2 regions of the Caulobacter sp. GW821-FHT09B08 genome follow, and region 2 is predicted to be linked to the other one. Evidence: riboswitches for the same ligand, from Rfam matches in the RefSeq annotation. Region 2 holds a riboswitch; the other holds the start of a gene.

Region 1 (3,400 bases), 160 kb from region 2:
GCGCCCGCCGATCTTCGCTCTAGTGGCGGAACACCCGCACGCCGGTGAAGGCCATGGTCAGGCCCAGCTTGTCGGCGGCCTCGATCACCTCGGGGTCGCGCATCGAGCCGCCCGGCTGGATGATCGCCGTGGCGCCCGCTTCGGCCGCCTGGATCAGGCCGTCGGCGAACGGGAAGAAGGCCTCCGAGGCGCAGGCGCAGCCCTTCAGGTCCAGGCCGAAATCGGCGGCGCGCAGGGCGGCGATGCGGGCCGAGTCCTTGCGGTTCATCTGGCCGGCGCCGACGCCCAGGGTCTGGCCGGCGCGGGCATAGACGATGGCGTTGGACTTGACGTGCTTGCCCACGGTGAAGGCGAACAGCATGTCGCGCACCTCTTCGTCCGTCGGCTGACGCTTGGTGACGATTTTCAGGTCCGAGGCCTTGATCCGAGCGTCGTCGCGGGATTGCACCAGGAAACCGCCGGCCACGCTCTTGAAGGTGTCGCCGGTCGACAGGGCGTCGGGCAGACCGCCGGTGACCAGCAGGCGCAGGTTCTTCTTGGCGGCGAACACCTCGACGGCGTCGTCGTCGGCTTCCGGGGCGATCACCACCTCGGTGAAGATCTCGACCATTGCCAAGGCCGCTTCGCGGGTCAGGCGGCTGTTGACCGCCACGATGCCGCCGAAGGCGCTGGTGGGGTCGCAGGCCAGGGCCCGCTCATAGGCCTCACGCTGGGTGGCGCCCACGGCCACGCCGCAGGGGTTGGCGTGCTTGATGATCGCCACGGCTGGGCCCTGGGCCGGGTCGAACTCGGCGATCAGCTCGAAGGCCGCGTCGGTGTCGTTGATGTTGTTGTAGCTGAGTTCCTTGCCCTGCAGCTGCTTGGCCGTCGCCACGCCCGGACGCGGATTGGGGAAGGTGTAGAAGGCCGCCTTCTGGTGCGGGTTCTCGCCGTAGCGCATGACCTGGCGCAGTTCGCCGGCGATGGCCTTGCGGGCCGGGAAGTCCTGCCCCAGTTGGGCGGCGAACCAGCTGGAGATCGCCGCGTCATAGGCCGCCGTGCGGGCATAGGCGCGGGCCGCCAGCGTCTGGCGAAGTTCCAACGAAGTCGCGCCGCCGGCCTTCAGGGCCTCCAGCACCTCGGCCAGGTCCGCCGGGTCGGTGCAGACGGCGACATAGCCGTGGTTCTTGGCCGCCGAGCGGATCATGGCCGGGCCGCCGATGTCGATGTTCTCGACGCACTCGGCGTAGCTGCCGCCTTTGGCGACCGTGGCCTCGAACGGATAGAGGTTCACGTAGAGGATATCGATGCCGCCGATGCCGTGGTCGGCCATGGCCTGCTTGTGCTCGGGCGCGTCGCGCACGCCCAGCAGGCCCCCGTGGACGATGGGGTGCAGGGTCTTGACCCGGCCGTCCATCATCTCGGGAAAGCCCGTCAGGTCCGACACGTCCTTGACCGGCAGGCCGGCCGCGGCGATGGCGGCCTTGGTGCCGCCGGTCGAAACCAGCTCGACGCCCGCCTCGTGCAGGACCTTGGCCGCCTCGACCAGGCCCGTCTTGTCGGAGACCGACAGCAGGGCGCGCTTGGGGACGACGAGATCGGGGGCGGACGGATAGTCTGGGGCGGCGGGCACGGCGGACTCCTGTGAGGTCTTTTCAGAACAGTGTGGGAGCCCAGGCGCGCGGCATATGAGGTTCGCGCTCCCCGATGGTTGCCCATCACTAGCGCCAGTCACGCGAACGGCGCGGAAAATACGGGGGCGGGCGGGGGAGTCAATTGCGGTCGGTCGTGCGGCGATCACTTGCCCCCTACGGACCGCTTCGCGGTCGTCTTCCCCCGGAGGGGGAAGAGGGCGCGCGCTTTCCGTCCTCCGCCCCCTACGGGGGCGGACAGACCGCGCAGCGGTCAGGTGGGGGCAAGTGGGTGAGCTACCCCAGTCTCACCGGCAGCACCGCCCGCACCCCCTCGGCCTCGAAGCTCAGCTTCGGCTGGCCGCCCAGGTCCGCCGACAGCCCCCGGTCCAGCAGTCGCGTCCCAAAGCCCTTGCGGTTGGGCGGCGTCACGGGCGGGCCGTCGCGTTCGGTCCACGTCTGGATGGCGTGCTCGCCCTCCGCTTCCCAGGCGATGGTCACCCGGCCCTCGGGCGTCGACAGGGCGCCGTACTTGACCGCGTTGGTGGCCAGTTCGTGCATGGCCAGGGCCAGCGACAGGGCCGTGCTGGCGCCCACCCGCAGGGGCGGGCCGCCGACGGCGATGCGCACCGAGTCCTGGTCGTCGACGAACGGCGCCAGGCCCTGGCGGACGATCTCTTCCAGCCCCGCCCCCTCCCAGCTCTCGCGGGTCAGGACGTCGTGGGCCGCCGACATGGCCAGCAGGCGGTCGATCAGCCGTTCGCGCACATGCACCGGCGTCTCGTCCGGCCGCAGGGTCTGGCGGGCGATGGACTGGATCGAGGCCAGGGTGTTCTTCACCCGGTGGTTCAGCTCGTTGATCAGCAGCCGCTGGCGGGCCTCGGCCGTCTTGGTCTCGGTCATGTCCATGGCCATGCCGATATAGCCCTGGAAGTGGCCGTGGGCGTCGATCTGCGGCCGGGCGTTGGCCACCATCCAGCGATAGACCCCGTCGCCGCACAGGAAGCGGGCCTCGAAGCCGTAGGCGTCCGGGCCCTCGCGCGCCGCGGCGCGCCTGGCGGCGACGCCGGGGATGTCGTCGGGGTGGATCAGGCCGATCCAGGCGTCGCCCAGCAGCTGGTCGGGCCGCACCCCGGCGAAGGCGGCGAAGGCCTCGTTGGCGAAGGTGACGCCGCCCTCGGCCGCCGTCATCCAGACCGGGGCGGGCGCGGAATCGGCCATGGCCCGGAAGCGCTGCTCGCTCTCGCGCAGCCGCTCATGGATCTCCAGCCGGTCGGTGACGTCGCGGATGAAGCCCAGATAGACGGTCTCTTCCGGCTCGCCGAAGGCGGCCAGCGACATCTCGATGGGGATCTCGACTCCGTCGCGCCGCACGCCCATCAGCTGCGAGCCCTGGCGCTTGAGCGGCGGCTCGGCCAGGGCGAAGCGGTTCAGCAGGATCTGGCGATAAGCCTCGCGGCGCGGGGCGGGGGCCAGGAGGTCGATGAGGTTCTGGCCCACCACCTCGTCGCGGGACCAGCCGAAGGCGGTCTCGGCGCGGGCGTTCCAGTCCAGGATCGTGCCGGCCAGGTCCAGCACCACCACCGGATCGATGGCGGTCCGCAGGATCGGCTGCAGCGCGGAAAGGCTCGTCATCGCCCCTCCCTCCAGCCGACGCGGTCGAAGAGAGCTACAGGACGCGCCGATGGCTGTGAATTCCGTGGGTCGGACCACCACATGGGACCTAATGTCGCAGGGGGCGGAACCTAGTGGTCCGCCGCCCGGGCCAGCTTCCAGCGGATCTTGGCGCC
Region 2 (3,400 bases):
GTTTGGGATCGATTTTGCGTTTCCGATCAAAGGGGTTAGCTTGGCCTCAAAGCGCTGGGGGGCGCGTCGGGATGCAAGACGACCAAAGACGAATTCGCTGCCAGCGACATGGGGCGCAGAAACCCGCCTTCGTCTGCCAGCACCTGGTGGAGGGCGCGGGGCAGGGGTTCAACGAGCCCTGCGGCCCGCAGGACGCCGACGCCTCGGACGAGCAGGCGGCCTGGTGCGACCGCTGCGAGACCGCCCGCCTGGCCGGCGGCGGCTGGACGGCCAAAGCCGAAGCCGAGGCCGGGATCAACATGGTCTGCGAAGTCTGTTTCGAGGCCTCGCGGGCGCGCAACAGCCGCTGGACGGCCGCGTCGCGCCGCTGGGGCTATTCCTGATCGCGGGCGGCTCTAGCGCCGGGGCGTGACCTTCACCACGGCGGCGTCGGGCGCGCCGTTGCCGCCCCGGCAGGCGGCGAGCTTGAAGTCCAGGTCCATGCAGACCCAGACCTCGGTCAGCCGGCCTTCCTTGACCCGCACGTTCAGGCCCTCGGCGGTCATGCCTCGGTTCTTCTTCAGGAAGGCGGCCCGGATCTGGCCGGCGGTCATGGTCTCGGTTTTGCCGGACTTCAGGTCCGGAACCTTGATGCTGTCACGCACCGCCCGGGCCTTCTTGAAATAGGCCTCCGGCGTGTCCCAGCCACAGGTGCCGTGCGCCTGCCACTCGTGCTGCAGCAGCCAGGGCGAGGGGGTCATGCACAGGTTGGCCTTGACCGTGGCCACGCTCATCGACGGGCTGGGGCGGCAGTAGCGCGGATGGACCTTGTCGGGTCCGTTGGGCCACAGGCCGTGGACCGTGAAGCCGAAGTTGTTGGTCTCGCACTGGATCTTCTTGTCCGACTCCGGGATGCCGCCCCGGCAGGCCTCGGGCGACCAGTAGAGGGCCAGCAGGTGGGCGGCGGTCGGGATGTCGGTGTGGATCTCGCCGGCGGGCGGAATCTCGGGCGCGGCCGGAACCACGTCCTTGGGGACCGCGCAGGACTTCAGGTCGGAGGCCTGGGCGGCGCCGGCCAGGGCCAGGGCGGCGAGGGCGGTAGTCACTGCGGTGAACTTCGATGTCATATGCGGCGCTCTACTCATCCCAACATCCCGGCGAAGGCCGGGACCCAAGCCGAGTCTGTCATTACGCGTCGAGCTTGAAGCGGCCAAGACAGCTTGGGTCCCGGCCTTCGCTGGGATGTTGCGATTTAGGAGGAAGCCCTAACGCCGCGCCTCGGTCGCCATGCGTACGGCGAGGCCGCCCAGCACCGTGGCCATCAGCCAGCGCTGGATCAGGGCGAAGCTGGGGCGCGTGGCCAGGAAGGTGGCGATGCTCCCGGCGGCCAGGCAGATGGCGCCGTTGACGCTGAGGCTGATGACGATCTGGGTGAAGCCCAGGGCCAGCGACTGGGTCAGGACCGCGCCGTGGTGCGGGTCGATGAACTGCGGCAGCAGCGACAGGTACAGCATCGCCGCCTTGGGGTTCAAAAGGTTGGTCAGGAAGCCCATGCTGATCAGCTTGGCGGGGCTGTCTTTGGGCAGTTCGCGCACCTGGAACGGCGAGGCGCCGCCCGGCTTGATCGCCTGCCACGCCAGCCACAAGAGATAGAGCGCTCCGCCGAACCGCAGGATGTCGTAGGCGATGGGGGCGGCCATCAGCAGGGCGGTGATCCCCAGGGCCGCGCAGACCAGATAGACCACGAACCCCGCCGCCGTGCCGATCAGCGACACGATCCCGGCCCAGCGGCCCTGGCAGATCGAGCGGCTGACCAGATAGATCATGTTCGGCCCGGGGGTCAGGGCCATGCCCAGGCAGACCAGCGAGAAGGCGATCCAGGTCTTGGTTTCGGGCAGCAGGGCGTGGCTCATGGGCGGTCTCCGCGTCGAGGTTGGGCGCCCAGGCGAACGGCTCGTGACGTCCGCGCTCCCCCAGGGTTCTCCCTGCGATCGCCAGTCACGCGGACGAACGGTGTGTACACGGCTTTGCGGTGAAGGTTTAGGGGGCGTCTGGGCCGGGGACACGCCGCGAGGGCATGTCCCCGGCCGCGCGCCTACGTTCCTTTTTGAGAATGATTATCATTTCTATGTCGTCCCGGCCCCGCTAAGGAACATCCATGCCTGCCCATCCCCTGGGCTGGCAGCCAACCCTGACTTCCAGTGTCGCGGACGACCCTTCTCCTCCCCGGAGCGGTCGTCGTCGGCGTCCAAGCCTCGCCCGGGAGCGGCCTCCCGGGCGAGGCGCCCTTTTTCCGGGCGTTTCAGTCGGCGTACGCGGTCGGCGAACATTGATCGCCAACGCCAACCATAAGTTTACTCTTGAGCTTCACGATCCGGCGTCCGTTCCCTGGAGCCGCGATGTCTTCGCCCCCCACGTCCGCACGGTTGAGCGACGCCGAGAGCGCGCGGTGGTTCTTCGACCACTCGCACGATCTGTTCGCCGTGGTCGCGCGGGGACGGTTCGCGACGGTCAATCCGGCCTGGACCCGGGTGACCGGCTGGACCCGCGACGAGCTGCTCGGCCAGCCCGCCCTGCGCTTCGTGCACCCGGATTCGCGCCAGGACTTCATCGAGACCGCCGCCCTGATCCGCGCCGCCGGCGAGGCCCTCAACCGCCTCAAGGTGCTGTGCAAGAATGGCGGCTGGGTGTGGCTGGAGAGCCAGGCGCGGCTGGGCCCCAACGGCGAGATGATGGGCGCCCTGCGCGACGTCACCGCCGACATGGCCCGCCGGGCCGAGCTGGCCGCCGCCCGCCAGACCCGCGAGCTCCTGGCCTCGTCGGCCGGCATCGGCGTGTGGAGCTACGAGCCGCACGGCCAGCACATCGAGTGGTCGCGCGACATCCTCAACGCCACGGGCCTGGAGCCCGAGGACATCGCCCAGCCCGACCAGTTCTTCGACCGCCTGGAGCCCACCCAGCGCGACGAGCTTCAGCAAGCCTTCGACCGCGCCGTGCGCACCGGCGAGGGCGGCACGATCGAGCACCGTCTGCGCGGGGCGGGCGAGCAGTGGTTCACCTATCGCGCCACCTTCCGCACCGAGCCGCGCGCCGACGGCCTGCACGCCCTGAAGGGCATCTCGCAGAACGTCACCGACGTGGCCCGCACCCGCGACGCCGCCGTCTGGGGCGAGCGCCAGGCCCGTCGCCTGGTCGAGGAGGCGCCCTTCGCCGTGGCCCTCTACGACACCGACCTGCGCCTGCAGGTGGTCAGTCCGCGCTTTCTGGAGATCTTCCAGGCCACCGAGGAGGGCGTGATCGGCCGCAGCCTGCACGAGCTGACCAACGGCACGCGCACCCGCTTCGTGCAGGCCGTCGAGCGCGCCCTGGCCGGCGAGACCGTCCTGCGCCGCGAAGACCAGCTGCAGGACGGCAAGGGCCA

Evidence for each region. A riboswitch is a leader RNA that binds a small molecule or an ion and turns the genes downstream of it on or off. The one in region 2 is predicted to bind ZMP and ZTP.
Region 1: another riboswitch for ZMP and ZTP. It lies ahead of purH (bifunctional phosphoribosylaminoimidazolecarboxamide formyltransferase/IMP cyclohydrolase); the one in region 2 lies ahead of AC07OA_RS21270 (LysE family translocator).

What each region holds. Positions count from the first base shown of each region.
Region 1 covers NZ_JBWKPL010000008.1:59,778-63,177, reverse strand. Annotated here, with positions in the region: gene purH (bifunctional phosphoribosylaminoimidazolecarboxamide formyltransferase/IMP cyclohydrolase) at 20-1,612, opposite strand; ZMP/ZTP riboswitch at 1,644-1,724, opposite strand; gene AC07OA_RS20525 (sensor histidine kinase) at 1,908-3,245, opposite strand; gene AC07OA_RS20520 (heparinase II/III family protein) at 3,356-3,400, opposite strand, start outside.
Region 2 covers NZ_JBWKPL010000008.1:222,101-225,500, reverse strand. Annotated here, with positions in the region: gene AC07OA_RS21280 (hypothetical protein) at 72-383, shown strand; gene AC07OA_RS21275 (ribonuclease T2) at 396-1,106, opposite strand; gene AC07OA_RS21270 (LysE family translocator) at 1,245-1,877, opposite strand; ZMP/ZTP riboswitch at 1,912-1,991, opposite strand; gene AC07OA_RS21265 (PAS domain S-box protein) at 2,379-3,400, shown strand, end outside.